DNA from 3 places in the Pseudomonas sp. LBUM1666 genome. Region 1 is predicted to be linked to each of the others. Evidence: predicted binding sites of a transcription regulator. Region 1 holds the regulator's gene; each other region holds the start of a gene.
The links. The regulator FliA, encoded in region 1, starts transcription of late flagellar genes. The targets are predictions, from matches to a motif close to CTAAAGTTTNNNNNNNNNNNGCCGNTAA.

Region 1 (10,258 bases):
CGCAAACGCCTGGTTGCCGAGCATGACCATCAGCGTGGGCATGATCGCCAGGGTCAACGGGACCTTGATGACGATCTTCGAGCCCTTGCCCTTGGTCGAATAGATATTGATGGTGCCGTTGAGCTGGGCGATTTTGGTTTTCACCACGTCCATACCCACGCCGCGTCCGGAGACATCGGAAATTTCGGTCTTGGTCGAGAAACCCGGCGCGAAGATCAGGTTGAAGCAATCGGATTCGCTGAGGCGATCCGCTGCATCCTTGTCCATCAAGCCTTTCTTCACGGCAATGCCGCGCAGAACATCGGCGTCCATGCCCTTGCCGTCATCGGAGATGGACAGCAGGATGTGGTCGCCTTCCTGTTCAGCGGACAGGATCACCTTGCCGCTGCGAGGCTTGCCCATCGCTTCACGCTCGGCCGGCTCTTCAATACCGTGGTCGACCGAGTTGCGCACCAAGTGGACCAGCGGATCGGCCAGGGCCTCGACGAGGTTCTTGTCGAGGTCGGTTTCTTCGCCGACCAGTTCCAGGTTGATCTCTTTCTTGAGTTGGCGAGCCAGGTCGCGAACCAGACGCGGGAAGCGCCCGAAGACCTTCTTGATCGGTTGCATCCGGGTCTTCATGACCGCGGTTTGCAGGTCGGCCGTGACCACGTCGAGGTTCGACACGGCCTTGGACATGGCTTCGTCGCCGCTGTTGAGGCCCAGACGGACCAAGCGGTTACGCACCAGTACCAACTCGCCGACCATGTTCATGATTTCGTCGAGACGAGCGGTATCGACCCGTACGGTGGTCTCGGCTTCGCTGGCCGGTTTTTCCGGTGGCGGCGCGGACGGGGCACGGGCCGGGGCAGCAGCAGCGGCAGGCTTCGGCGCTTCGGCTTTAGGCTCGGGCGCTTTGGCAACGGGTTTCGCAGCCGGTGCTGGCGCCTTGGCGACAGGAGCAGAAACCACTGCGCCAGTGCCAACCTCGGTGAACTTGCCTTTGCCGTGCAATTCGTCGAGCAGCGATTCGAACTCGTGATCGGAGATCAGATCGCCGCCAGCCGCTTTAGCGGTTGGCGCAGCCGGGGCCGGGACCGCAGCAATGGCCGATTCCAGCGCATCAACGGCAAAGTTACCCTTGCCGTGCAGCTGATCGAGCAGTGCTTCGAACTCGTCGTCGGTGATATCGGAGCTGTCGCCTGCCGCTTTCGGGGCAGCCGGTGCGGCTGGCGCCGGGGCTACCGCATCGACGGCGAACTGGCCTTTACCGTGCAGTTGATCGAGCAACGACTCGAACTCGGCATCGGTTATTTCGTCGCTGGCCGACGCATTACTGCTCGGCGCTGGCACAGCTGCCGGGGCTTCTGCCTGAGCCTTGACGGCGTTCAGCGAGTCCAGCAGTTGTTCGAATTCGTTATCGGTGATGTCACCCGATTCGCTCTCGGCGGCAGGTTGTTCCACCACCTCGGCGACCGGTGCCGTTTCATCGGCGGTTTGCGGCTCGGCCAGGCGGGCCAGTGCCGCAAGCAATTCTGGCGTGGCAGCCGTGATCGGGCTGCGCTCGCGGACTTCGGTAAACATGCCGTTCACCGCATCCAGCGCTTCGAGAACCACGTCCATCAGTTCCGAGTCGACGCGACGTTCACCCTTGCGCAGGATGTCGAACACGTTCTCGGCGATGTGACAGCACTCCACCAGCTCGTTGAGCTGGAGGAAGCCGGCGCCTCCTTTTACAGTGTGAAAACCGCGAAAAATTGCATTGAGCAAGTCCGCATCATCGGGTCGGCTTTCAAGCTCGACCAGCTGTTCGGACAGTTGCTCTAGAATCTCGCCGGCCTCAACCAGGAAATCCTGAAGGATCTCTTCATCGGCGCCGAAGCTCATTAAGGGGGTGCTCCTAAAGGTCTAAAAACCTAAAAACCTAAAATCCAAGACTGGATAGCAAATCGTCCACATCGTCCTGACCGGACACAACGTCTTCTCTTTTATCGGCATGAATCTGCGGACCTTCACCCTGAGAGAGATGTTTTTGCGGATCTTTTTCTGCCAGCATCGCTTCACGGTCATGTTCGATGCCCGCAAAGCGGTCCACCTGACTGGCCATAAGCACGAGCTTGAGCAGGTTGCTTTCAACTTCGGTGACCAATTGGGTCACACGCTTGATCACCTGACCGGTGAGGTCCTGGTAATCCTGAGCGAGCAGAATGTCGTTGAGGTTGCTCGACACAACGCGATTGTCTTCGCTGCTGCGTGTCAGGAAACCGTCGACTCGCCGGGCCAGTTCGCGGAACTCTTCAGCCCCGACTTCGCGACGCATGAACCGTCCCCAATCGGTGCTCAAGGCCTGGGCTTCGTTGCTCAGGCCGTTGACCAGCGGCGTGGCGTTTTCCACCAGGTCCATGGTGCGGTTGGCAGCAGCCTCGGTCAGCTTGACCACATAACCCAGACGCTCGGTGGCATCCGTGATCTGCGAGACTTCCTCCGCTTGCGGCATGTGCGGGTCAATCTGGAAATTGACGATCGCGCTATGCAGCTCGCGGGTGAGCTTGCCCACTTCCTGATACAGGCCACGGTCACGGGTCTGATTGAGCTCATGGATCAGTTGCACAGCGTCGCCGAACCTGCCTTTTTCAAGGCTTTCGACCAGTTCGACCGCGTGTTTTTTCAGAGTCGATTCGAAATCGCCCTGTGAAGACTCGTTATGCTCCATAGCTCCCCCGTGGCGCAGTGGCTTCGCACATCAACCGATGCGTTCGAAAATCTTCTCGATTTTTTCTTTTAACGCCTGGGCCGTGAAGGGCTTGACCACATAGCCGTTAACACCGGCCTGGGCTGCCTCGATGATCTGCTCGCGCTTGGCTTCAGCGGTCACCATCAGCACCGGCAGGTGCTTGAGCTTTTCATCGGCACGCACGTGGCGCAGCAGGTCGATACCGGTCATGCCAGGCATGTTCCAGTCTGTTACCAGAAAGTCGATGCTGCCGCTGTTGAGAACCGGAATGGCGGTAGTGCCATCGTCGGCCTCGACCGTGTTGGTGAACCCAAGGTCACGCAACAGGTTTTTAATGATCCGCCGCATCGTTGAGAAGTCATCAACGATGAGGATTTTCATGTTCTTGTCCAATTCGACCTCCAAGCAGTCTTAAACGCGCCCAGCACCTGGACGCGCCATTTCAATCAATCCGGCAAAGCACTCAATGACTGTCTGGAGCACAACAGATCGGGACCGGTAAGGTTCAACACCCCACCAGCCGCGTTCGCAGTGTCCCCACACTGCCTTCAGCGCGCTCGCCACTCCCCCAAACGCCCCCGCAAACGGGCCGCGCACTGGCTGTGTAACTGGCTGACCCGAGATTCGCTGACCCCCAGGACCTCACCGATTTCCTTGAGATTCAACTCTTCGTCGTAGTACAGCGCCAACACCAGTCGCTCACGCTCCGGCAAATTGGCAATCGCGTCCGCCAGCGCCGCCTGGAAGCGTTCATCTTCCAGATCGCGTGACGGCTCGAGATGAGCACTGGCGCCATCCTCGTGCAGCCCTTCGTGTTCGCCGTCCTGCAACAGATCGTCGAAACTGAATAACCGGCTGCCCAGGGTGTCGTTCAAAATCCCGTAATAATCGTCGAGACTCAATTGGAGTTCGGCCGCAACCTCGTGATCTTTAGCGTCACGACCGGTTTTAGCTTCAATCGAGCGAATCGCGTCGCTGACCATCCGGGTATTGCGGTGGACCGAACGTGGCGCCCAGTCCCCCTTGCGTACTTCATCGAGCATCGCGCCGCGGATTCGAATGCCCGCGTACGTCTCGAAACTCGCGCCTTTGCTGGCGTCGTATTTGGTCGACACTTCAAGCAGGCCGATCATCCCGGCTTGGATCAGGTCTTCGACCTGGACACTGGCTGGCAGACGCGCCAGCAAGTGGTAGGCAATGCGTTTAACCAGTGGCGCGTAACGCTCGATCAGCTCGTACTGCGCGTCACGTGCCGACTTCTTGTAGAGGTTATAGCCACCGGCTGTCATAGCACAGGTCCTGCGGTTTGTTGCACGAGGCGCTCGACGAAAAACTCCAGGTGCCCACGCGGGTTGGCAGGTAGCGGCCAGGTATCGACCTTCTGTGCAATGGCCTTGAACGCCAGTGAGCACTTGGACCGCGGGAAGGCTTCGTAAACGGCGCGCTGCTTCTGCACAGCCTTGCGCACGCTTTCGTCGTAAGGCACCGCGCCGACGTATTGTAAGGCGACGTCAAGGAAGCGATCCGTGACCTTGGTCAACTTGGCGAATAGGTTGCGCCCTTCCTGCGGACTCTGGGCCATGTTGGCCAGGACGCGGAAGCGGTTCATGCCGTAATCGCGGTTCAGCAGTTTGATCAGTGCGTAGGCGTCGGTAATCGAGGTCGGTTCGTCGCAGACCACCAGCAAGACTTCTTGCGCTGCGCGAACGAAACTGACGACCGATTCACCAATGCCCGCCGCGGTGTCGATCACCAGCACGTCGAGGTTGTCACCGATATCGCTGAACGCCTGGATCAGGCCGGCGTGTTGCGCCGGGCTCAAATGAACCATGCTCTGTGTGCCGGACGCGGCCGGGACGATGCGAATGCCGCCAGGGCCCTGCAACAGTACGTCGCGCAGCTCGCAGCGGCCTTCGATCACGTCGGCCAAAGTTCGTTTGGGTGTCAGTCCCAGCAGGACGTCGACGTTCGCCAGCCCCAGATCGGCGTCCAACAGCATGACGCGTCGACCGAGCTCTGCTAGAGCCAGGGACAAGTTCACTGACACGTTAGTCTTCCCGACGCCACCTTTGCCGCCGGTCACCGCGATCACCTGTACGGGATGCATGCTGCCCATGAATTTTCTTTACCTTGTCTTACTTAGACGGAGGCCACATTACTGGCTGCGCGTTCACTAACTGAACAATGCATGGCAGACCATCGATGTAGGTACAAAAACTGTTCATTAATACCTCAGCCGACCTGCTTGGTCGGGCTGTGGTAAATATCAGCGAACATGTCGGCCATGGCTTCTTCGCTGGGTTCTTCTTGCATTTGCACGCTGACGGCGCGACTGACCAACTGATGACGACGCGGTAGATGCAAATCATCCGGAATCCGCGGGCCATCGGTCAGGTAGGCCACCGGCAATTCATGACTGATGGCCAAGCTCAACACCTCGCCCAGACTTGCCGTTTCATCCAGTTTAGTCAGGATGCAGCCAGCGAGCCCACAACGCTTGTAACTGTGATAAGCGGCCGTTAGAACCTGTTTCTGGCTGGTGGTTGCCAAAACCAGATAATTTTTCGATTTGATGCCACGACCGGCCAGGCTTTCGAGCTGCATGCGCAGTGCCGGATCGCTGGCCTGAAGGCCCGCGGTATCGATCAGCACCACGCGTTTGCGCAGCAAAGGCTCCATCGCCTGCACCAGCGATTGGCCCGGATCGACATGCGTCACCGACACATTGAGAATCCGGCCCAACGTCTTGAGTTGTTCCTGAGCACCAATGCGGTAGCTGTCCATGCTCACCAACGCGATATTCTGCGCGCCGTACTTGAGCACGTAACGGGCGGCGAGTTTGGCCAGGGTGGTGGTCTTGCCCATGCCGGCAGGGCCGACCATGGCAATCACGCCGCCCTCTTCCAGAGGCTCGATTTCCGGTGTGGCGATCATCCGCGCCAGGTGCGCCAGCAACATGCGCCAGGCCTGACGAGGTTCTTCAATATCGGTAATCAGCGCCAGCAAATCGCGTGACAACGGGCCGGACAGACCAATGCGTTGCAGGCGACGCCAAAGGTTGGCCTGGGCCGGACGGCTGCCTTGCAGCTGATTCCAGGCCAGAGAGCCGAGTTGCACTTCCATCAGTTCGCGCAGGCTGTTGAGTTCGAAACGCATCGAGTCGAACGCCCGTGGGTCGACGCCACCAGAGACAGGTGCCGCAGCCGGTGCAGGACGACGGGGCTCGGTGTAGGTCGGCTCGATCAGCGGCTCGGCGGCGGTCAGTGGCAGGCCGGCGAACAATTGGCGATTGGTGGACTTGTCGCTCTCGCCATCGCTGCGCAGGCTCAGTTCGGCCTGGGCGGTGACGATCCGCGATTGGGTCTTGCGCAGCTCGTCTTCGAGTTCCATGTTCGGAACGCGCGGAGCCAGCGCCGACAATTTGTAATCCAGGGCAGCCGTCAGCTCGACACCACCGGCGATCCGGCGGTTGCCAATGATGGCGGCATCAGCGCCCAGCTCATCACGAACCAGCTTCATGGCCTGACGCATATCGGCGGCGAAAAAACGCTTAACTTGCATAAACCACTACCTCAGCCGTTGGGCCCTACTGTCGCAACGATGGTCACTTGCTTGTTGTCAGGAATTTCCTGGTAAGCCAACACATGCAAACCCGGGACTGCCAATCGGCCGAATCGCGACAGCATCGCGCGAACCGGACCGGCTACCAGCAGAATCACCGGCTGACCTTGCATTTCCTGACGCTGCGCCGCATCGATCAACGAGCGTTGCAGTTTCTCAGCCATGCTTGGCTCCAGCAGAACGCCCTCTTCCGAGCCTTGTCCTGCCTTCTGAAGACTATTGAGCAATATTTGTTCCAACCTTGGCTCCAGAGTGATCACTGGTAGCTCGGAGTCAGTGCCTACAATGCTTTGGACGATTGCGCGGGATACGCCGACGCGCACCGCGGCCACCAGCGCGGCAGTATCTTGACTCTTGCTGGCATTGTTGGCGATGGCTTCGGCAATGCTGCGAATGTCCCGTACTGGCACCTGTTCGGCCAGCAAAGCCTGCAAAACCTTGAGCAACTGCGACAGCGACACCACGCCCGGCACCAGCTCTTCAGCCAGCTTCGGCGAGCTTTTGGCCAGCAATTGCATGAGTTGCTGCACTTCTTCGTGACCGATCAACTCGCTCGAGTGCTTGTACAGAATCTGGTTCAAGTGGGTTGCCACTACCGTACTGGCATCGACCACGGTGTAACCGAGGGATTGTGCCTGGGCACGCTGGCTGATTTCGATCCAGACCGCCTCCAGACCGAAAGCCGGATCTTTGGCGGTAATGCCATTGAGCGTGCCGTAGACCTGGCCCGGATTGATTGCCAGTTCGCGGTCCGGGTAAATTTCCGCCTCAGCGAGGATCACCCCCATCAGGGTCAGGCGATAGGCACTCGGCGCCAGGTCGAGGTTGTCACGAATATGCACGGTCGGCATCAGGAAGCCCAGATCCTGGGACAGCTTCTTGCGCACGCCCTTGATCCGCGCCAGCAACTGACCACCCTGATTGCGGTCCACCAGCGGAATCAGCCGGTAGCCGACTTCCAGGCCGATCATGTCGATCGGAGTGACGTCATCCCAGCCAAGCTCCTTGGTTTCCTGAGCGCGGGCTGGCGATGGCAGCAGTTCCTGTTGTCGCTTGACCTCTTGCAGTGCCTGAACCTTGACCACGTTCTGCTTCTTCCAGAACAGGTACGCGCCGCCAGCCGCCAGGGCTGCCATGCTGAGAAAGGAAAAGTGCGGCATGCCCGGCACGAGGCCCATTACCGCCATCAAACCCGCCGCCACGGCCAACGCTTTGGGCGAGGCGAACATCTGGCGATTGATCTGCTTGCCCATGTCTTCCGAACCGGAAGCACGGGTCACCATGATCGCTGCAGCTGTAGATAAAAGCAGTGATGGCAATTGCGCCACCAAACCGTCACCGATGGTCAACAAGGCGTACACCCGACCGGCATCGCCGAAGGTCATGCCGTGCTGGAAGATACCGACCGCCATGCCGCCGATCAGGTTGATGAACAGAATCAGCAGGCCGGCAATGGCGTCACCGCGGACGAACTTGCTGGCACCGTCCATGGAACCGTAGAACTCGGCTTCCTGTGCCACTTCCATCCGGCGCAGTTTGGCTTGGTTCTGGTCGATCAGGCCGGCGTTCAAGTCGGCGTCGATGGCCATTTGTTTACCGGGCATCGCATCGAGGGTGAAACGCGCGCTCACCTCGGAAATCCGCCCGGCGCCTTTGGTCACCACGACGAAGTTGATGATCATCAAAATCGCGAAGACGACGATACCGACCACGTAGTTACCGCCGATCACCACCTCGCCAAAGGCCTGGATCACCTTACCGGCGGAGGCGTGACCGTCCTGACCGTGGAGCATCACCACTCGCGTGGAGGCGACGTTCAGCGCCAGGCGCAACAGAGTCGCCACCAGCAGAATGGTCGGGAACACCGCGAAATCCAGCGGCCGCAACGCGTAAACACAGACCAGCAACACCACGATCGACAAGGCAATGTTGAACGTGAAGAACACGTCCAGCAGGAACGGCGGGATCGGCAACATCATCATCGCCAGCATGACCAGCAGCAACAACGGCACACCCAGATTGCCTCGACTTAAGTCGGCAACGTTTGTGCGAGCACTGTTGAATAACTGAGAGCGATCCACCGGTTTTCCCCGTTCCTTTAAAGCAAACTTTTGACGCCTGAAGCAGGCGCAGAGCCGCTACTGCAAGAAGCCTTCCAACTTTTGCAGAGACGCGAAACAGAGGGGTTTAATGAGTACCCGTAGCAGCCATCAGGAATCGCGCCGCAGATCCGGCGGAATCGGCAAATCATGCTTGAGCGGATCCGGGCGTTTACCCTTGCCGGCGCGGTGCTGGCGGATCTGGTAGACGTAAGCGAGCACCTGGGCGACGGCAAGGTAGAGCCCGCCAGGGATTTCCTGATCAAGTTCGGTGGAGTAGTAGATCGAACGCGCCAGTGCCGGCGACTCAAGCAGCAGCACTTCGTTGGCCACAGCGATTTCACGAATCTTCAAGGCCAGGAAATCGCTGCCCTTGGCGATCAGCATCGGCGCCCCACCCTTGTCCGGATCGTACTTGAGCGCTACGGCGTAGTGAGTCGGGTTGGTGATCACCACATCGGCGTCGGGGATCGCCGCCATCATCCGGCGCTGGGACATTTCGCGCTGCAGCTGGCGAATCCGTTGTTTGACCTCCGGCCGTCCTTCCTGGTCCTTGTGCTCGTCGCGCACTTCCTGCTTGGTCATCTTCAGTTTCTTGATGCTTTCCCAGAGCTGTATCGGCACGTCCACGGCGGCGATGATGATCAGCCCGCAGGCCATCCACAGGGTGCTCCAGCCGACCACTTGCAGGCTGTGAATGATCGCCATGTCCAAGGGTTCATGGGCGATGCGCAGCAGGTCATCGATGTCCGAGGACAACACCGCCAGGGCTACGAACAACACGATGAAAAATTTTGCGAGGGCCTTAAGCAGTTCAGCTATGGCCTTGGACGAGAACATGCGCTTGAGGCCGGCACCGGGGTTCATGCGGCTGAACTTGGGCGCCATGGTGCCGGCGGAGAACAGCCAACCACCCAGCGAAATCGGCCCGATCAGAGCGGCGAGCAATAAAGTGATCATCACTGGCTGAATCGCCAACAAGGCAATCTGCCCCGAATGCAGCAGGTAGGTGCCCATGGAGCGCTGATCCAACAGCACCTCCCGCGACAGCGAGAAGTTCAGGCGCATCAGTTCCATCAGGTCCTGCGCCAGCGCACCACCGAAAATCAACAGACCACCAGCGCCGGCGAGCATGATCGCCAGGGTATTCAGCTCTTTGGAGCGCGCAATCTCTCCCTTCTCACGGGCGTCCTTTTTCTTTTTGTCCGTGGGGTCTTCTGTTTTGTCCTGACCGCTTTCGCTCTCAGCCATGACTCAGCGCGCCTTTGCCAGTTCGCGTAGCCACTGCAAGGCCTCGGAGGCCAGCGGTTGGTACTGATTAATGATATCCGCCAGCCCGACCCAGACGATGAATAACCCGAGCACCAGGGTCAACGGGAAGCCGATGGAGAAAATGTTGAGTTGCGGTGCCGCCCGGGTCATCACGCCAAACGCGATGTTGACCACCAGCAGCGCGGTGATTGCCGGCAGCACCAGCATCAGCGCCGCCCCGAGAACCCAACCCAGTTTGCCGGCCAGTTCCCAGAAATGATTGACCATCAATCCGCTGCCGACCGGCAGCGTGGTGAAGCTTTCGGTGAGGACTTCGAAGACCACCAGATGGCCATTCATGGCCAGGAACAGCAGCGTCACAAGCATGGTGAAGAACTGCCCGATCACCGCCACCGAAACGCCGTTGGTAGGATCGACCATCGAAGCGAAGCCCATGCCCATCTGAATGGAGACGATCTGCCCGGCGACCACGAAGGCCTGGAAGAACAGCTGCAAGGAGAAACCCAGCACTGCACCGACGAGGATCTGCTCGGCAATCAGCAGCAGCCCGCTC
Region 2 (10,258 bases), 2.9 Mb from region 1:
AAGAAACGCAGCGGCCCAACGCTTTGCATTGCTTACAATTTGAATTCACACGGTCTGACGATTCTTGATCACTCTTTTTACCTGACACACAGCAGGTAACGCTTGAAGAGCATTCAGAGAGAGGAAACAGAAGGAAGGTATTACAGATACAAAAAGAGCGCTGATAACACGATGTCCGGCAGGAAAACTCCCCCCTATTCTGAAAATTGTGGCCTTGTCACCGACAAGGCCACAACTCTCGTTCCACTACGGTCGTTCCACTACGGCTTCAAAAATCTCAGAAAAGCTTCCGGCCTTTGTTCGCCGCAATACGCATGCGCAACGCGTTGAGCTTGATGAAGCCCGCCGCGTCGGCCTGGTTGTAGGCGCCGCCATCTTCTTCGAAGGTCGCGATGTTGGCATCGAACAACGATTCGTCGGACTTGCGACCGGTGACGATCACGTTGCCCTTGTACAGCTTCAGGCGCACAACGCCGTTCACGTGGGCCTGGGACGCGTCGATCATCTGTTGCAGCATCAGACGCTCAGGGCTCCACCAGTAACCGGTGTAGATCAGGCTGGCGTATTTAGGCATCAGCTCGTCTTTGAGGTGAGCTACTTCGCGGTCCAGGGTGATCGATTCGATCGCACGGTGGGCGCGCAGCATGATGGTGCCGCCTGGGGTTTCGTAGCAGCCACGGGACTTCATGCCCACGTAACGGTTCTCGACGATGTCGAGACGGCCGATACCGTGTTCGCCACCGATACGGTTCAGGGTCGCCAGCACGGTAGCCGGGGTCATTTCGACGCCGTCCAGTGCAACGATGTCGCCGTTGCGGTAGGTCAGTTCCAGGTATTGCGCTTTATCTGGAGCCTTCTCCGGGGAGACGGTCCATTTCCACATGTCTTCTTCGTGCTCGGTCCAGGTGTCTTCCAGCACGCCGCCTTCATAGGAGATGTGCAGCAGGTTGGCATCCATCGAGTACGGGGATTTCTTCTTGCCGTGACGCTCGATCGGGATGTTGTGCTTTTCAGCATAATCCATCAGCTTTTCACGGGAGAGCAGGTCCCATTCGCGCCACGGAGCAATCACTTTTACGCCTGGCTTCAAGGCGTAGGCGCCCAGTTCGAAACGAACCTGGTCGTTGCCCTTGCCGGTGGCACCGTGGGAAATGGCGTCAGCGCCGGTTTCGTTGGCGATTTCGATCAGGCGTTTGGCGATCAACGGACGAGCGATGGAAGTACCCAGCAGGTACTCGCCTTCGTAAACGGTGTTGGCGCGGAACATCGGGAAAACGAAATCGCGCACGAACTCTTCGCGCAAGTCGTCGATGTAGATCTCTTTCACGCCCATGGCCTGTGCCTTGGCGCGTGCAGGTTCGACCTCTTCGCCCTGACCCAGGTCAGCGGTGAAGGTCACGACTTCACAGTTATAAGTATCCTGCAGCCACTTGAGGATCACCGAAGTGTCCAGGCCGCCGGAATACGCCAGAACGACCTTGTTTACGTCCGCCATGCCATCACTCCACGGGGTTCTACGGAAAGCCGTCAAGTCTACCGGTCATGCAGGATAATTTACAGAGGCGCGACAGCTTATGACGACGAAGCGACAGATTATGTCGAGTGAGCGACGATTACAGCGGGTTCAGGAGGTCGATGCGGCGCTCGCCGATGCAGTGGCCTGAGGGGCCGGCTTTTCGGTGGGCGCAACACGCGCGAGGTGCACATTGACCCGACGATTCTTCGCCCGGTTGGCGGAATTGGTATTGGGCGCCAACGGATAACGCTCGCCGTGAAAGCGCACAGTAATCTGCGATTCCTGAACGCCATTGGCCTTGAAGAACTCCATGACTGCCAGGGCCCGACGCCGCGACAGATCACGGTTCGTCAGGCGGTTGCCGCCGTTGTCAGAATGGCCATCGAGTTCAATGTGGTTGACCGTCGGGTCGGCCTTCATGAACTCCAGCATCACTTGTAATTGCGCCTTGGCCTGCGCGTCGAGATCGATGCCTTCGCCAGGGAAGCCGATCTGCGATTGCTTAACCTGCTCGAAATTCTTCGGCAGCAGCTTCGCCACGCAGCCCTGATAGTCGTTAAATGCCTTGCTGAACTTGACTGGCAACAGACGCACTTCCGATACCCGGCCATCGCCCGAGTATTGTCGAACGACCGGACTGCGGCCATCCATCAGGCCACTGATCAAGCGGCCAGCCTGAACTTGCGAACTGTTGAACAACACATTGCCGCTGCCGATTCGCACAGAACCGAGGTTGATGTCGCCACGCCCCGGCTGCCAGGGTGCAGCGGCCGCCAGCAAGGTGGCCGATCCGCCGCCGATCATCGAGTTATAGGCCTTCAGACGAAACGTCGCTTGCTCGCCAGCGCGTCGCACGAATTCGCCCGAACCAAAATCGGTGATCGGCTGAGTCAGGCGACATTCGAACTTGTCACCTTCGACCGTCCACTCGATGCTCTCCAGACGGGTCTGGAAAGTGAGCGCCATCGCAGGAAGGCTGGCAAACACGCTGAGCAAGGCTAAATAACGCTGGCGCACGGGAGGCTCCACTGGCTTCTACAACAAAAAGACCGACACACAGATGTTTACGGCATACCTGTTGGATATCGGAAGCTTCCTGCAAAACTTGATAGCGAGTGCCTGGAAGAGTCTTTTCCGGTAGCATTCCCCTCAGTTTGACCCGCCTGGAATCCCCTCATGTCCGACCGCCTGACCCTGCTGCGTCCCGACGACTGGCATATTCATCTTCGCGATGGTGCTGTGTTGCCCAATACAGTCGCGGATGTCGCGCGCACCTTTGGTCGCGCCATCATCATGCCCAACCTGGTACCTCCGGTGCGTAACACCGCTGAAGCCGACGGCTATCGCCAGCGGATTCTCGCTGCACGCCCGGCTGGCAGCCGCTTCGAACCGTTGATGGTGCTGTACCTGACCGACCGCACCCAGCCCGAAGAAATTCGCGAGGCCAAGGCCAGCGGCTTCATTCACGCCGCCAAGCTGTACCCGGCCGGCGCGACCACCAACTCGGACTCTGGTGTCACCAGCATCGATAAGATTTTCCCTGCACTTGAGGCAATGGCCGAAGTCGGGATGCCCTTGCTGGTTCACGGTGAAGTCACCCGTGGCGATGTCGACGTGTTCGATCGCGAAAAAATCTTCATCGATGAGCACATGCGTCGTGTGGTCGAGCGCTTCCCGAGCCTCAAAGTGGTGTTCGAGCACATCACTACCGCCGACGCCGTGCAGTTCGTCAACGAGGCTTCGGCCAATGTTGGCGCGACCATCACCGCGCATCACCTGCTGTACAACCGCAACCACATGCTGGTGGGCGGGATTCGGCCGCACTTCTATTGCCTGCCGATCCTGAAGCGCAACACCCATCAGGAAGCCCTGCTCGATGCCGCCACCAGCGGCAGCGACAAGTTCTTCCTCGGCACCGACTCGGCGCCTCATGCCCAGCACGCCAAAGAAGCCGCTTGCGGCTGTGCCGGTTGCTACACCGCTTATGCAGCGATCGAGATGTATGCCGAAGCCTTCGAACAGCGCAACGCGCTGGACAAACTCGAAGCCTTCGCCAGCCTGAACGGCCCGCGTTTCTACGGCCTGCCAGTGAACACCGATCGCATCACCCTGGTCCGCGAAGAGTGGACCGCCCCAACCAGCCTGCCATTTGGCGAGCTGACCGTAATCCCGCTGCGCGCCGGTGAAAAACTGCGCTGGCGCCTGCTGGAGGAACACGCGTGAGTGAAGACCATTTCGACGACGAACAGGACGGTCAAGGCGGCGGAGGTGGTTCGCGCCACCCGATGGCTGAGCGCTTCCGTGGATACCTGCCAGTCGTTGTCGACGTTGAAACCGGTGGTTTCAACTCTGCCACTGACGCCTTGCTGGAAATTGCCGCCACCACCATTGGCATGGACGAAAAAGGGTTTGTGTACCCCGACCACACCTACTTCTTTCGCGTAGAGCCTTTTGAAGGCGCGAACATCGAAGCGGCCGCTCTGGAATTTACCGGGATCAAACTCGATCACCCGCTGCGCATGGCAGTGAGTGAAGAAGCAGCGCTGACCGACATCTTCCGCGGCATCCGCAAGGCACTGAAAGCCAATGGCTGCAAACGGGCGATTCTGGTCGGGCACAACAGCAGCTTCGATCTGGGTTTCCTCAACGCCGCTGTCGCACGCCTGGACATGAAGCGTAACCCGTTTCATCCGTTCTCGAGCTTCGATACCGCGACCCTGGCCGGTCTGGCTTACGGCCAAACCGTACTGGCCAAGGCCTGTTCGGCAGCCGACATCGACTTCGACGGTCGTGAGGCCCACTCGGCTCGCTACGACACCGAGAAGACGGCCGAGCTGTTCTGCGGCATCGTCAATCGCTGGAAACAAATGGGCGGCTGGGAAGACTACAACGACTGAGCCGTCGTCAGGTTTACCCCGCCCATAAAAAAACCGGCCTCAACGGCCGGTTTTTTTATGCCTCAAACGTGCCTTACAGCGCAGCAGCGTTCTCGGTCAGGTAAGCCGCGACGCCTTCGGTCGAAGCGGTCATGCCTTTGTCGCCTTTTTTCCAGTTGGCAGGGCAAACTTCGCCGTGCTCTTCGTGGAATTGCAGAGCGTCGACCAGACGGATCAGCTCTTCAATGTTACGGCCCAGCGGCAGGTCGTTGATGATCTGCGAACGAACAACGCCCTTGTCGTCGATCAGGAACGCGCCACGGAAAGCCACGCCACCTTCGGACTCAACGTCGTAGGCCTTGGCGATTTCGTGCTTCAGGTCGGCAGCCATGGTGTAACGAACTTCGCCGATACCACCATTGTTGACCGGGGTGTTGCGCCAGGCGTTGTGGGTGAAGTGCGAGTCGATCGAAACGGCGATCACTTCAACGTTGCGTGCCTTGAAGTCAGACATGCGGTTGTCCAGAGCGATCAGCTCGGACGGGCAAACGAAGGTGAAGTCCAGTGGGTAGAAGAACACCAGGCCGTATTTGCCTTTGATGGCCGACGACAGGGTGAAGCTGTCTACGATTTCGCCATTGCCGAGTACGGCCGGTACGGTGAAGTCTGGGGCTTGTTTGCCTACGAGTACGCTCATTGGATATCTCCTGGTGTAAAAACGTGAAGTTCCGGGTTTGCGCCAGCCTGCCACCTTCAGGCGACAGCCCTGTGACACGAACCCGCTTCATAAGGACCGGCCATCATACACTGCGTTTTTGCCCTGTCCTTAACGGTTTTTTTGTCAGGGGAAATGCAGTCGACGGGTTTTCCTCGTGATCGATGCGGAGAGGAAACCGTTCGTCAGCCCTGATCAAAGCTTTCAGAAACCACTTTGACAATCATTCTCGTTAACATTAAGATCCATCGCAATTGAGTCACAACCAGCGACGGTTTTCACTTATGTATGTTTGCCTCTGCACTGGCGTCACCGACGGTCAAATCCGCGAAGCGATCTATGAAGGTTGCTGCAGCTATAAGGAAGTCCGTCAGGCCACCGGCGTAGCCAGCCAATGCGGCAAATGTGCCTGCCTTGCCAAGGAAGTGGTCCGCGAAACCCTGACCAAATTGCAATCGGCCCAGGCCGCGATTCCCTACCCTGTAGAATTTACTGCCGCGTAAATAACGTATTTCAAAGAACCGGACTTGATGTCCGGTTTTTTTATGTCTGAAAATCAATCGCTTACGCTCTAGACGCGGAACACAAACATTCTTATTCCGATTAATTTTCACTTAAGTTTCAATAACTTAGGTTTGACACCCTTAATTACGCGGCTCAAACTCTGCCTTATAGACAGCTACTTAGGGCAGGACCCCATCATGAAAGGCGACGTTACAGTCATCCAGCATCTCAACAAGATCCTTGCCAATGAGCTGGTCGCGATCAATCAATACTTCCTGCATGCACGCATGTACGAAGATTGGGGCCTGAACAAGCTCGGTAAGCACGAATACCACGAATCCATCGACGAGATGAAACACGCGGACAAACTGATCAAGCGCATTCTGTTCCTTGAAGGCCTGCCGAACGTCCAGGACCTGGGCAAGCTGCAGATCGGCGAACACACCAAGGAAATGCTTGAGTGCGACCTGCGTATCGAACGCACCGGTCATGCGGATCTCAAAGTGGCTATCGCTCATTGCGAAACCGTTGGCGACTTTGGTAGCCGTGAACTGCTTGAAGATATTCTTGAATCCGAAGAAGAACATATCGACTGGCTGGAAACCCAACTGGGTCTGATCGATAAAGTCGGTCTTGAGAACTACCTGCAATCGCAGATGGGCGAAGAGTAAGTTAGCGCCCGCTAAACTCGAGACATTAAAAAGCCCCGCTCTCTTTAAAGAGACGGGGCTTTTTAGTTGCTGAAGATCAAAAGATCGCAGCCTCGTTGCACTCGACAGCTCCTACGGGAGGAGCCAATCGTTTTAGGCCTCGGACTTGTTGGCAGCAGCAGCTTCGACAGCAGCTTTGATGGTGGTTTGCAGCGAACCGTCTGCAGCCATCTCGGTCATGATGTCGCTACCGCCGACCAGCTCACCGCCAACCCACAGTTGCGGGAAGGTTGGCCAGTTGGCGTATTTTGGCAGGTTGGCGCGGATTTCCGGGTTCTGCAGGATGTCCACGTAAGCAAATTTTTCACCACACGCCATCACGGCCTGCGCGGCTTTCGCGGAGAAGCCGCACTGCGGGGCATTCGGCGAGCCTTTCATGTAAAGCAGAATGGTGTTGTTAGCAATCTGCTCTTTAATCGTTTCGATGATATCCATGGAGCACCTCGGCTGAACTTTCCGACTCAGGGGTCGGCACGGTGGCGCATTGTAACGGAAACCCGAGCACCCTGCTCGGTCTCCCCGACAGACTTGATCAAGCCGCCACCACGGTCACTGGCACACCGTTCAATGCCGCATTGCCCGACAACTCATCGAGCTGACACTCGTCGGTCAAGTCATTGGCGCTGGAGCCCGGCTGACAACTGGCAATGGTCATCTGCACACCCGGCCGCGCATGGCCCCAACCGTGCGGAAGGCTGACCACGCCTTTCATCATATCCAGACTGCCGAGCACTTCAACTTCAATCACACCGACCCGCGAACTGACCCGCACTCGCTGCCCGTCGTTGAGCCCACGGCTGGCCAGGTCATCCGGGTGCATCAGCAATTGATGGCGCGGCTTGCCCTTCACCAGGCGGTGATAGTTGTGCATCCACGAATTGTTGCTACGCACATGACGGCGGCCAATCATCAGCAGCTCATCGGCCGCTGGTGCTTGCAAGGCTGCAAAGCGTGCCAGGTCGGCAAGGATCGCTGGTGGCGCAGCCTGGACGCGCTGATTGGCGGTTTTCAGGCGTGGCGTCAGGTTGGATTTCAGCGCCCCGAGATCGACACCATGCGGGTGATCGAACAAGGTCGCCAGCGACAACTTCTGTTCCGAAGCATCGCCATACAACCCCATCCGCAAGCCACGGTCGATCATCTGCGCTGGCGGGATCGTCGGTTTCAGTTCCTTGCCAGTCTTCGCAGCAAAGGCCTTGGCCAGTCCCACGAAAATCTCCCAGTCATGCAATGCGCCTTCGGGCTTGGCCAGGATCGCGCGATTGAACCGACTGACGTTACGCACCGCAAACATGTTGAATGTGGTGTCGTAGTGATCGTTTTCCAGGGCCGATGTGGACGGCAGAATCAGGTCGGCATAACGCGTGGTTTCATTGATGTACAGGTCGATGCTGACCATGAACTCCAAACCGTCCAGAGCCTGTTCCAGTTGCCGGCCATTGGGCGTCGACAGCACCGGATTGCCCGCCACGGTAATCAGCGCGCGGACCTGCCCTTCTCCTTCAGTGAGCATCTCTTCGGCCAGTGCCGACACCGGCAGTTCTCCACCGTATTCGGGACGCCCGGACACCCGGCTCTGCCACAGATTGAAATGCCCGCCCGAGGTGGACGCCACCAGGTCCACCGCAGGTTCGGTGCACAACGCCCCTCCGACGCGATCGAGATTACCGGTGAGCAGGTTGATCAACTGCACAACCCAATGACACAAGGTGCCGAACACCTGGGTCGAGACACCCATACGACCGTAACAGACCGCTGTCGGCGCCGCCGCAAAGTCCCGCGCCAGTTGGCGGATCTGTTCGGCGGGCACCGCGCATAGTGGGCTCATGGCCTCGGCGGTGAAATTCGCGACCGCCTCTCGCACCTCATTTAGACCGTCCACCGGCAAATGACTGTCTCGGGTCAGGCCTTCAGCGAACAAGGTGTTGAGCAGCCCGAACAACAACGCCGCATCGCCACCGGGGCGCACGAACAGATGCTGGTCGGCAATCGCCGCGGTTTCGCTGCGGCGCGGATCGACCACCACCACTTTGCCGCCGCGGGCCTGAATGGCCTTCAAGCGCTTCTCCACATCCGGCACGGTCATGATGCTGCCGTTGGAGGCCAGCGGATTGCCGCCGAGGATCAGCATGAAATCGGTGTGATCGATGTCCGGGATCGGCAACAGCAAACCGTGGCCGTACATCAAATGACTGGTCAGGTGATGGGGCAACTGGTCGACTGAGGTCGCGGAAAACCGGTTGCGGGTTTTCAACAGGCCGAGAAAGTAATTGCTGTGGGTCATCAACCCATAGTTGTGCACGCTGGGGTTGCCTTGATAGACCGCCACCGCGTTCTGTCCGTGACGCTCCTGAATCGCCGCCAGACGTTCGGCTACAAGGTTGAAGGCGTCTTCCCACTCGATGGGTTGCCATTCACTGCCGACACGTAGCATCGGCTGACGCAAACGATCCGGATCGTTCTGAATATCTTGCAGGGCGACGGCCTTGGGGCAGATGTGCCCGCGGCTGAATGTATCCTGAGCGTCACCCTTGATCGAAGTGATCTGCACCGAGCCTTGGACCTCGGTGGTTTCGATGGTCAGGCCGCAGATGGCTTCACACAGGTGGCACGCACGGTGATGGAGAGTCTTGGTCATGGCCAGTCTCTGTCTTGTTCTGGGCGGGCAATATCGGCCGCGGGAACAAAACTATGGCGCCTGATCCACTGCTGCGCCAGCGACGTTCGTCTTGTGAATCGGCGGCTATCAGGCCAGCCGATGACCGCTGGGGATCAGTTCGGCGGCAGCCTCGGCGGCGCCTGCAACTGGATCTCCTGGATGGTTTCGACCTGCTCTTGAGCGACATGAACACCGGTGAGCTCACCGATCAGCCGCCAGTGCTCGTCGAGCCCGGTGCTGATGGTTGCCATGCGGTCGATCATCCGCCGGCCGGCCGCCTTGGTGACTTCGTCTTCACTGCGCATCAACTCGAAGGACATCGAGGTCATGGACGCGGTGAGGTGGGTCAGCGAGCGAGCCGTGAGGCCGAGTAATTCCATTAACTGTCGTTCTTTCGATTCCATTCCGAAGGCTTCCTGCGTCGTTCGTGCGTTAGTTATAACCCGCCACTTTGCATTAGCAAATGTTTCAGACCAGACACATCCCTCAATCCTGAGTACAAATGTTTCGAATGACAGGTCAGAAACCGACCGTTGCTACGCCTTCCCCGCCCCGTTTGATTGCAAAGCCCCGCGACCCCAGTGTACAAATGACGGGCTGCTGTCAGGAAACAGGCTTCATAAGCGCTACTGCGGTCATCCCGTAGCCCCTCTGAAATCCCCTAAAAACCGTAGCCCTATTGGTAAGACGCGACATTTAATTATAAGATCGCGCCTTCCCCTATTTCGTCGCCCCGTGCGGCTTACGCCGCAGGTCTCGCCCGTTTTTCAGTTAAACAAGGCTTTGAGTATCTGCGGTCTGTTGCAAAAAGGTAGTCAATGATGAGCGCAAGGCACTTTCTCTCCCTGATGGATTGCACGCCCGAAGAGCTGGTCAGCGTGATCCGTCGAGGCGTTGAGCTCAAAGACCTGCGTAACCGCGGCGTACTGTTCGAGCCTCTGAAAAACCGCGTGCTCGGGATGATTTTCGAGAAGTCCTCGACCCGCACCCGTATTTCGTTCGAAGCCGGCATGATCCAGCTCGGTGGCCAGGCGATCTTCCTGTCGCCGCGCGACACCCAACTGGGCCGTGGCGAGCCGATCGGCGACTGCGCGATCGTCATGTCGAGCATGCTCGACGCCGTGATGATCCGTACCTTTGCCCACAGCACCCTGACCGAATTCGCCGCCAACTCCCGCGTGCCGGTGATCAACGGCCTGTCCGATGACCTGCACCCATGCCAGTTGCTGGCCGACATGCAGACGTTCCTCGAACACCGCGGTTCGATCCAGGGCAAAA
Region 3 (10,258 bases), 3.0 Mb from region 1:
CCCGTGTCTCGTGCCATGGGATTGAAGGTTTGCAAATCGACGCCCAGCGGTTGCACGAAAACGTTCTTCACCCCCAGCCCGATCAGTTTGTCGGCCATGACCTGGCTGGGTGCCAGAACCCGATCGAAGTTGCCATAGAGCTTGCTGACATAGGCTTCAACGTTGGTAGTGACCCAGTTGCCCATGCGATTGCTGACCAGCAGCGGCAGGTCCGAGTGATAAAAGCCGATCACCGGGACATCGAGTTGCCGTCGGGCATCGAGGGCCGCCCATGCGGTGAGGTAGGGGTCACCGACCTCGATCAGGTCGGGCTGTAAGTCCTGCAGAACATTGCGCCATGGTGCGAGACGGAGAGGGAAGCGATAACCCTTGCCGAAGGGCAGGGCGGGGGCCGGAACCGTGTAAACGCCATCCTGTTCACTTAAGTAAGCCCCGGGGATCAACAGGCTGTGGCGAATGCCCGGCTTGATGCTCAGGCGACGGTGTTTGGCATCCAGATAAGTGCGCACGCCACCGCTGGCAGGGGCGTAGAACATGGTTATGTCAGCGATATGCACGATGAACATCCCTCCGGTCCGTTGGGCTCCCTTGGTTGACCTTTATGAAGGATAGATGTTCGGTTGGGGTTTTGTGGTGTGAGGGCGATCGTCACCCCTCACCCTAGCCCTCTCCCAGAGGGAGAGGGGACCGACCGAGGTGTTCTTTAGAGTTACATCGACCTGAACGTCCGAGTCGAACTCAGGTTTAGAAAAGCATGCGATCAGCTCCCTTTCCCCCTCTCCCCTATGGGGAGAGGGTTGGGGTGAGGGGTGGATCTACGCTTCAACGCCAATCCACCGTCGAACCCTCAGATCCGGAAACTGCCTACCAACTGTTTCAACCGCGCCGCCTGCTGCTCAAGATCCGAACACGCCCGCAACGTCGACTGCAGGTTTTCCACGCCTTCCTGATTCAGTGTGTTGATCTCGGTAATGTCGACGTTGATCGATTCCACCACCGCCGTCTGCTCCTCGGTCGCCGTCGCCACCGACTGGTTCATCCCGTCAATCTCGCCGATACGCAACGTCACGCTGTTCAAACGCTCGCCGGCCAGGTTGGCGATTTCGACGCTGTCCTGGCTGTGGCGCTGGCTGTCGCTCATGGTGCTGACGGATTCGCGGGCGCCGACTTGCAGCTCCTCGATCATGGTCTGCACTTGTTGCGCTGATTCCTGAGTGCGGTGCGCCAGGTTGCGCACTTCATCGGCCACCACGGCAAAACCACGTCCGGCTTCACCGGCGCGCGCCGCTTCGATAGCCGCGTTGAGCGCCAGCAGGTTGGTTTGTTGGGAGATGCTGGTGATCACTTCGAGAATCTGCCCGATGTTCACCGTCTTGCTGTTCAGCGATTCGATGTTGGTGCTTGAGGCGCTGAGCATGCTCGACAGCTGATTCATCGCGACAATGCTGCGATCCACCACTTGCTGACCATCTTCGGCCAGGCTGCGGGCATCGCTGGCCTGACTCGATGCTTGCGCTGCGTTGCGGGCGATTTCCTGAGCGGCGGCGCCGAGCTGGTTGATCGCCGCGGCCACGCTGCTGGTGCGCGAAGCCTGTTGGTCGGAGTTGAACATCGACGAGTTCGAGGCGGCCACTACACGCAAAGCCACTTCGTTAACCTGCCCGGTGGCCGACGACACTTCGCGGATCGAACCGTGAATGCGTTCCACGAAGCGGTTGAACGCGGTACCGAGGACACCGAATTCGTCGTTGTTCACGATGGTCAGGCGCTTGGTCAGGTCGCCTTCACCGTCGGCGATGTCTGCCATGGCGCGGGTCATGACGTGCAGCGGCTGGATCAGGATGCGGATCAGCATGCCCAGCAGAGCGATGATGATGGCCACGGCAATGACTGTCGCAATGACCGCCGAGGCGCGGAATTCGGTGAGCATCGAGAAGGCTTTGTCTTTATCCACCGACAGACCGATGTACCAGTTGACCGATGGCAGGCCTTTAATTGGGGTGAAGGTGACGATGCGGGTTTTGCCGTCGACTTCCACTTCACTGAAGTCGCTGCTCAGGCGCGGGGTATTTTTCGGGTACGCCTCGCTCAGGGACTTCATCACCATGGCTTTTTCCGGGTGGACCAGAATCTTGCCGTCGGCGCTCACCAGAAAGGCGTAGCCCATGCCGTCGAAGTCGCGGGCGCTGAGGGTGTCGATCAGGGTTTGCAGGCTCAGGTCGCCGCCCACCACACCGACGCTTTGCTCGGCCTTTTTCGAGGCGGTGGCGATCGAGATGATGGTTTGGCCGGTCGCCGCGTCGATGTAGGGTTCGGTCAGGGTGGCGGTGCTGCTGCTTTCGGCGCCTTTGTACCAAGGGCGAACCCGTGGGTCGAAGCCATCGGGCATCTTCGCATCCGGGCGGATGGTGAAGTGGCCGGTGGCGTCGCCCAGGTAGGACGCCATGAAGGTCGACGTCAGAGCTTTCTGCTCAAGCAGGCTGGAAACGGTGGCCTGTTCGGGATTGATGGCGATGTTCTGGGCGAGGTTGTCGATCAGCAGGATACGACCGGCGAGCCAGGTCTGGATGTTGTTGGCGGTGACGTCTCCCATCTCATTGAGGTAGTTATCCAGGTCTTCGCGAATGGCGTTGCGCTGCAAATAGTCGTTGTACAGCGTGAACGTGGCGAAGGCGGCAATGACGATGAGGGCGGCGGCAAGCAGGATTTTATGGCTGAAGCGCAGATTTTTGTTCATGGCTCGGGGGGTCCGCTAAGGTCTTATTGTTCGGGGCGCGTTGCTGTTAATGCGCGCAAAATGAGTGCGCAATGGAGCGAGTCGGTAATTCCTGCTCTCCATAGGGGAATGTCGGACCTTGCTTTCAATTGGGTCTCTCGCTTATTTCTATCGGCCGTGAAGGATCAAAGATTAACCATGGGTGACAAAATGCCTGACTCATTACAACTCGTTATCGGTGCCGACCTCGCCGGGCAGCCCATTGCCCAGGCCATGCGTCTGGCGAACCGTCATGGTTTGGTCGCGGGCGCTACCGGGACGGGCAAAACCGTCACCTTGCAACGGATGGCCGAAGCCTTCAGCGATGCCGGCGTGGCGGTGTTTGCCGCGGATATCAAGGGTGACCTGTGCGGTCTGGGCGCCGCCGGCAACCCTCAAGGCAAAATCGCCGAGCGGATCACCGGGATGCCCTGGCTGAACCACACGCCTCAGGCGTATCCGGTGACCCTGTGGGACATTCATGGTCAGTCCGGTCATCCATTGCGCACAACCTTGAGCGAAATGGGGCCGTTATTGATTGGCAGCCTGCTGGAGCTGACCGACAGCCAACAGTCGGCGCTGTACGCCGCGTTCAAGGTGGCGGACCGTGAAGGGCTGTTGCTGCTGGACCTCAAGGACCTGAAGGCACTGCTCAATCACCTGCGTGACAACCCCGAATTGCTGGGGGACGACGCCGCGCTGCTGACCACCGGTTCCAGTCAGGCGCTGTTGCGACGTCTGGCGACCCTGGAACAGCAGGGCGCCGAAGCGCTGTTCGGTGAGCCGGCGCTGCAACTCGAAGACATCCTGCAGCCGACCGCCGAGGGCCGTGGGCGCATTCATTTGCTCGATGCCAGCCGTCTGGTGCACGAAGCGCCGAAGGTCTACGCGACGTTCCTGTTGTGGCTGCTGGCCGAACTGTTCGAGCAATTGCCAGAGCGCGGGGATTCGGACAAACCGCTGCTGGCGTTGTTTTTCGACGAAGCGCATTTATTGTTCGCCGGTACGCCAAAGGCGTTGCAGGATCGTCTTGAGCAAGTGGTGCGGCTGATACGCTCGAAAGGCGTTGGCGTGTATTTCGTCACGCAATCGCCGGGCGACTTGCCGGATGACGTGCTGGCTCAGCTCGGTCTGCGCGTTCAGCATGGCCTGCGCGCGTTCACCGCCAAGGAACAGAAATCCTTGCGAGCGGTGGCTGAAGGCTTCCGTCCGAATCCGGCGTTCGATGCCTTGTCGGTGCTGACCGAGCTTGGAATCGGCGAGGCGCTGGTCGGTACGTTGCAGGACAAGGGCACACCGGAGATCGTCCAGCGGGTTTTGGTCGCGCCACCGCAGTCGCGGATCGGGCCACTGAGCGAGATTGAACGCACAGCGCTGATCTCGGGGTCGCCATTCAAGGGGCGGTATGACAAACCCGTTGATCGCGAATCGGCTTATGAAGTGTTGATGGGGCGCAAAGGGTTGGCGCCAGAGCCTGACGCTGTTCCGGGCAAACCGGCAGTCGAAGAGCCAAGCTTCACCGACAAGGCCGGGGAATTCCTCGGCACCGCGGCGGGGCAGGCACTGAAATCAGCGATGCGCCAGGCGGCCAATCAATTGGGCCGACAGTTGGTGCGCGGTCTAATGGGCTCTCTGCTCGGAGGCAGCAAGCGCCGCTAAACATCTGGCTGGGTGCAATCAATGTGGGAGCGAGCCTGCTCGCGAAAGCGGTAGATCAGACAACATCTATGTTGAATGTCAGGCCGCCTTCGCGAGCAGGCTCGCTCCCACATGGGTTCTATGTCATGCCTTGGGTTTGGCGTGAGCCGCCAGCCGTTCCAGCGCCGCCCGCAGATTCGGATCGCTGATCCCGTCGGCTGTGGCCTGAATGGTCGCGCCTGCATCGGTCGACAAACTGATGGTATGCCCAGCCGCCCCTTGCTGAACCGTGGGCGGCTGAACCTTGAACAGAATCCGCGTCAAACTGGCGAATTCGTCGAACATCTGTAATTGCCGTTGCAGACGCTTTTGCTGATAACGCAGGCGGGTTGCCCAATGACCGTCGGTCACTATCAGCAACAAACTGCCTTCGCGCCACGACGCCACATGGCAATGCTCGCGGGCGGCGGGCTGCAATTGGCTTTCCAGCAGACGTTGTAAATGACCCAGGCGTTGAGCGTGGCCGAAGATGGCTTTCAGCGGTTTGGCTTCGCGAAGCAGGACGGCGGGTGCTCTGGCCGTAAGAGGGCGAAATGCCATGATCAGACACCTGAAGTAACAGAGCCGCCATGGTAGCAGAAAGCACCGGATGCACCCGAGCCATTGCTTTACGAGCGCTTTACCCATTAAATCAACAAGTAACTTGTGCCGTGAATGGCTTGAAGTTCAGCAAAAAGCCCTTATTTTAAGTGAGCCCCGTCACAGCGCTGTGCCAGCATCGTGGAATAACGCCACTTTCCTCACCATCGTTTCCGGGTAGAATGCTCGTTCGCATGCGGCCATGAGGGCTGCTCGGGCGACTCACGGGGCCGCCCTCCATCCCTTTAGTGTGGAAGATCCTGCCGATATGTTTGCGCCTTTGTTAAAGAAACTTTTTGGAAGCAAGAACGAGCGTGAAGTCAAACGCATGCTCAAGACGGTGCAACTCGTCAATGCCTTCGAAGAGCAAATGGTGGCCCTTTCGGACGATCAATTGCGTGCCAAGACAGATGAGTTCAAGGCCCGCATCGCCAAAGGGGAAACCCTCGACAAGCTGCTGCCAGAAGCCTTTGCGGTCGCCCGCGAAGCCGGTAAGCGCGTCATGGGTATGCGCCACTTCGATGTCCAGCTGATCGGCGGCATGACCTTGCATGAAGGCCAGATCGCGGAAATGCGTACCGGTGAAGGCAAGACCCTGGTGGCAACACTGGGCGTTTACCTCAACGCACTGTCCGGCAAGGGCGTGCACGTTGTGACGGTGAACGACTACCTGGCCCGTCGTGACGCTAACTGGATGCGTCCGCTCTACGAATTCCTCGGAATGTCGGTCGGTGTTGTCACGCCGTTCCAGCCGCCGGAAGAGAAACGTCTGGCTTACGCTGCCGACATTACCTACGGCACCAACAACGAATTCGGTTTCGACTACCTGCGCGACAACATGGCGTTCAGCATGGAAGAAAAATTCCAGCGCGAACTCAATTTTGCCGTGATCGACGAAGTCGACTCCATCCTCATCGACGAAGCCCGTACCCCGCTGATCATTTCCGGTCAGGCCGAGGACAGCTCCAAGCTGTACATCGAGATCAACAAACTGATCCCGCAGCTTGAGTTGCACATCGAAGAAGTTGAAGGCGAAGTCACCAAGGCCGGCCACTACACCGTCGACGAGAAGACCCGTCAGGTCGAGCTCAACGAAGCCGGTCACCAGTTCATCGAAGACATGCTGACCCGCGTTGGCCTGCTGGCTGAAGGCGAGAGCCTGTACTCGGCGCACAACCTAGGTCTGCTGACTCACGTTTATGCTGGTCTGCGCGCTCATAAACTGTTCAATCGCAACATCGAATACATCGTGCAGGATGGCCAGGTCGTTCTGGTCGACGAACACACCGGTCGCACCATGCCGGGTCGCCGTCTGTCCGAAGGCCTGCACCAGGCCATCGAAGCCAAGGAAAACCTGAACATTCAGGCCGAAAGCCAGACCCTGGCCTCGACCACGTTCCAGAACTACTTCCGTCTGTACAACAAGCTGTCCGGCATGACCGGTACCGCTGACACCGAAGCGTTCGAATTCCACCAGATCTACGGTCTGTCGGTGATGGTTATCCCACCGAACAAACCGCTGGCGCGTAAAGACTACAACGACCTGGTGTTCCTGACCGCTGAAGAGAAATACGCGGCGATCATCAATGACATCAAGGAATGCATGACCCAGGGCCGTCCGGTGCTGGTGGGTACTGCAACCATCGAAACTTCCGAGCACATGTCTGCGCTGCTGGAGAAGGAAGGCATCGAACACAAGGTTCTGAACGCCAAGTTCCACGAAAAAGAAGCCGAGATCATTGCCCAGGCCGGTCGCCCCGGCGCACTGACCATCGCCACCAACATGGCCGGTCGTGGTACCGACATCCTGTTGGGCGGTAACTGGGAAGTGGAAGTGGCAACCCTGGAAGACCCGACCCCTGAGCAGATTGCCCAGATCAAGGCCGACTGGCAGAAACGTCACCAGCAAGTGCTCGAGTCGGGCGGTTTGCAGGTGATTGCTTCCGAGCGCCACGAATCGCGCCGTATCGACAACCAGCTGCGTGGTCGTGCCGGTCGTCAGGGTGACGCTGGTTCCAGCCGTTTCTACCTGTCGCTGGAAGACAGCCTGATGCGCATCTTCGCCTCTGATCGGGTGAAGAACTTCATGAAGGCCCTGGGCATGCAGCCTGGCGAGGCGATCGAGCACCGCATGGTGACCAACGCCATCGAGAAGGCTCAGCGCAAGGTTGAAGGCCGCAACTTCGACATTCGTAAGCAACTGCTCGAGTTCGACGACGTCAACAACGAACAACGTAAAGTGATCTATCACATGCGTAACAGTTTGTTGGCCGCCGACAACATCGGTGAAACCATCGCCGACTTCCGTCAGGACGTACTCAACGCAACCGTCAGCGCACACATTCCACCGCAATCGCTGCCTGAGCAGTGGGACGTGGCCGGTCTGGAAGCGGCGTTGCAGAGTGACTTCGGTGTGGCGCTGCCGATCCAGAAATGGCTCGACGAAGACGATCACCTGTACGAAGAAACCCTGCGCGAGAAGCTCATGACCGAGCTGCTGGCCGCGTACAACGAGAAAGAAGAGCAGGCGAGCGCCGAAGCGCTGCGCACCTTCGAGAAGCAAATCGTTCTGCGTGTGCTCGACGACCTGTGGAAAGACCACCTGTCGACCATGGATCACCTGCGTCATGGCATCCACTTGCGTGGTTATGCACAGAAGAACCCGAAGCAAGAGTACAAACGCGAGTCCTTCACGCTGTTCTCCGAGCTGCTGGATTCGATCAAGCGCGACTCGATCCGTGTGCTGTCCCACGTTCAGGTTCGTCGCGAAGATCCGATCGAAGAAGAGCAACGCCTGCGTCAGGAAGCCGAAGCGCTGGCTGCGCGCATGCAGTTCCAGCACGACGAAGCACCGGGGCTTGAGCAACCGGAACTGCTGGGTGAAGAGGTCGATGTCGCCCTTGCCACCGCGCCGGTACGCAATGAACAGAAGCTGGGCCGTAACGAACTTTGCTACTGCGGTTCGGGCAAGAAGTTCAAGCATTGCCACGGGCAGATCCAGTAAAACCCGTTTCATACGCTGAAATACCCGCGCCGCGACCGGCTTATGCCGTCGCGGCGTTTTGCCATTTAAACCACCGTTCTTCCTGAAAGCGGTGCTGACATCATTTATTAAGGAGCGCATTCATGGCTGTTGGTCTTGGTCCTTTGCCAACGTTGCACCCGGTTGCCGGTTTTGAACTCGGTATCGCCTCGGCTGGCATCAAGCGCCCGGGGCGCAAGGATGTTGTGGTCATGCGCTGTGCCGAAGGTTCCACGGTCGCAGGCGTGTTCACCCTGAACGCTTTTTGCGCGGCTCCCGTGATCCTGGCCAAGCAGCGTGTGCAAGGTCCGGTGCGTTACCTGTTGACCAATACCGGCAATGCCAACGCCGGCACTGGCGAACCAGGCCTTGCCGCCGCCGAGCGCACGTGCGCCAAGCTGGCTGAGCTGACCGGCGTCGACGCCAGCCTGGTGCTGCCGTACTCCACCGGTGTCATCGGTGAGCCGCTGCCGGTCGAGAAAATCGAAGGCGCGCTGCAAGCGGCGCTCGATGATCTGTCGGTCAACAACTGGGAAGCGGCCGCCACCGGGATCATGACCACCGACACCCTGCCAAAAGGTGCCAGCCGCCAGTTCCAGCATGACGGCGTGACCATCACCGTCACCGGTATCAGCAAAGGCGCGGGTATGATCCGCCCGAACATGGCGACCATGCTCGGCTACATCGCCACCGACGCCAAAGTCTCCCGCGACGTGCTGCATAACCTGCTGTTGGACGGTGCCAACAAATCGTTCAACCGCATCACCATCGACGGCGACACTTCGACCAACGACTGCTGCATGCTGATCGCCACCGGTCAGGCAGCACTGCCGGAAATCACTGAAGCCAGCGGTGATTTGTTCGCCAAGCTGAAACAGGCCGTATTCGAAGTGTGCATGGACGTGGCCCAGGCCATCGTTCGTGACGGCGAAGGCGCGACCAAGTTTGTGACCGTTGAAGTCAACGGCGGCGGCAATCACCAGGAATGCCTGGACGTCGGTTATACCGTGGCCCACTCGCCGCTGATCAAAACCGCACTGTTCGCCTCCGACCCGAACTGGGGTCGCATTCTGGCTGCCGTGGGCCGTGCCGGCGTACCGAACCTGGACGTGAGCAAGATCGACGTGTTCCTCGGTGATGTCTGTATCGCCAGCCGTGGCGCTCGCGCATCGACCTACACCGAAGCCCAGGGCGCGGCCGTGATGCAGCAAGAAGAAATCACGATCCGTATCGAGCTGGGTCGCGGTGATTGCAGCGAAACCATCTGGACCACCGACCTGTCCCACGAATACGTGAAGATCAACGCCGAATACCGCACGTAAGACCGAGTCGCCCCCATCGCGGGCAAGCCCGCTCCCACAGGACCTGCGCTAACCCTGTGGGAGCGAGCTTGCTTGCGATGACGGTCTGTCAGTCACTGCATAGACTGGCTTGTTCCCTCCACCAAAAGGTCCCGAACATGAGCCTTCACCTGATCATCGGCGACAAACTGATTTCCTCCTGGTCCCTGCGCGGCGCGTTGGCCCTCGACCTGGCCGGCGCCCCTTACACCGAAGAACTGATCAAGCTGAACCAGCCGGATACGCGTGAGCGTCTGCTCAAGCACTCGCCGACCGCGAAAGTCCCGCTGTTGAAAACCGAACACGGCACCATCGCCGACTCCCTGGCGATTGCCGAGTATCTGGCAGAGCAGTTCCCCGACGCGGGCCTCTGGCCCAAAGACACCGTCGCCCGCGCCCAGGCCCGTTCGGCCTGCGCGCAGATGCACAGCGGCTTCTTCGCCATGCGCGGCAACATGCCATTCGACCTGAGCCACGACGCTGCGCTGTCGCCGACACCGGCTGACGTCCAGGCCGACATTGAGCGTATGTTGGCGTTGTGGGCCGAGTGCCGCGCCGCCGCCACCGAAACCGGTCCCTTCCTGTTTGGCGGCGCGACCTTGGCCGATGCCTTCTTCGCACCAATCGCCGTGCGCCTGCGCACCTATCAGGTGAGGCTGCCCGCAGCGGACGCGGCCTACGTCGAAACCATCTACCAATGGCCAGCCTTCAAGGCGTGGCGGAAGGCAGGTCTGGAGGAGGTAGAGCGGTGAAACGAGTCCACGTAGCCGCCGCTGTTATCCGTGATAGCAGTGGCAAGATCCTCATTGCCCGCCGTGCCGACACCCAGCATCAGGGTGGCCTGTGGGAATTTCCCGGTGGCAA

Region 2: ACA056_RS05500 (flagellar protein MotY) is a predicted target of FliA. The motif match lies at 2,599-2,626, and genes of this name have one in related genera.
Region 3: ACA056_RS05935 (methyl-accepting chemotaxis protein) is a predicted target of FliA. The motif match lies at 2,885-2,912, and genes of this name have one in related genera.

Annotation. Positions count from the first base shown of each region.
Region 1 covers NZ_CP166789.1:4,563,896-4,574,153, forward strand. Annotated here, with positions in the region: gene ACA056_RS20875 (chemotaxis protein CheA) at 1-1,866, opposite strand, end outside; gene ACA056_RS20880 (protein phosphatase CheZ) at 1,904-2,692, opposite strand; gene ACA056_RS20885 (chemotaxis response regulator CheY) at 2,723-3,094, opposite strand; gene fliA (RNA polymerase sigma factor FliA) at 3,262-4,002, opposite strand; gene fleN (flagellar synthesis regulator FleN) at 3,999-4,829, opposite strand; gene flhF (flagellar biosynthesis GTPase FlhF) at 4,946-6,274, opposite strand; gene flhA (flagellar biosynthesis protein FlhA) at 6,286-8,415, opposite strand; gene flhB (flagellar biosynthesis protein FlhB) at 8,545-9,684, opposite strand; gene fliR (flagellar biosynthetic protein FliR) at 9,688-10,258, opposite strand, start outside.
Region 2 covers NZ_CP166789.1:1,231,638-1,241,895, reverse strand. Annotated here, with positions in the region: gene ACA056_RS05510 (hypothetical protein) at 1-99, shown strand, start outside; gene ACA056_RS05505 (argininosuccinate synthase) at 278-1,495, opposite strand; gene ACA056_RS05500 (flagellar protein MotY) at 1,625-2,533, opposite strand; gene pyrC (dihydroorotase) at 2,693-3,739, shown strand; gene rnt (ribonuclease T) at 3,736-4,413, shown strand; gene ACA056_RS05485 (peroxiredoxin) at 4,487-5,089, opposite strand; gene ACA056_RS05480 (bacterioferritin-associated ferredoxin) at 5,392-5,610, shown strand; gene bfr (bacterioferritin) at 5,809-6,282, shown strand; gene grxD (Grx4 family monothiol glutaredoxin) at 6,415-6,756, opposite strand; gene ACA056_RS05465 (molybdopterin oxidoreductase family protein) at 6,854-8,959, opposite strand; gene plzR (PlzR type 4 pili assembly inhibitor) at 9,094-9,384, opposite strand; gene argF (ornithine carbamoyltransferase) at 9,802-10,258, shown strand, end outside.
Region 3 covers NZ_CP166789.1:1,330,380-1,340,637, forward strand. Annotated here, with positions in the region: gene gpgS (N-acetylglucosaminyl phosphatidylglycerol synthase) at 1-566, opposite strand, end outside; gene ACA056_RS05935 (methyl-accepting chemotaxis protein) at 848-2,737, opposite strand; gene ACA056_RS05940 (helicase HerA-like domain-containing protein) at 2,927-4,414, shown strand; gene ACA056_RS05945 (DUF721 domain-containing protein) at 4,538-4,993, opposite strand; gene secA (preprotein translocase subunit SecA) at 5,301-8,036, shown strand; gene argJ (bifunctional glutamate N-acetyltransferase/amino-acid acetyltransferase ArgJ) at 8,159-9,376, shown strand; gene ACA056_RS05960 (glutathione S-transferase family protein) at 9,514-10,146, shown strand; gene ACA056_RS05965 (Nudix family hydrolase) at 10,143-10,258, shown strand, end outside.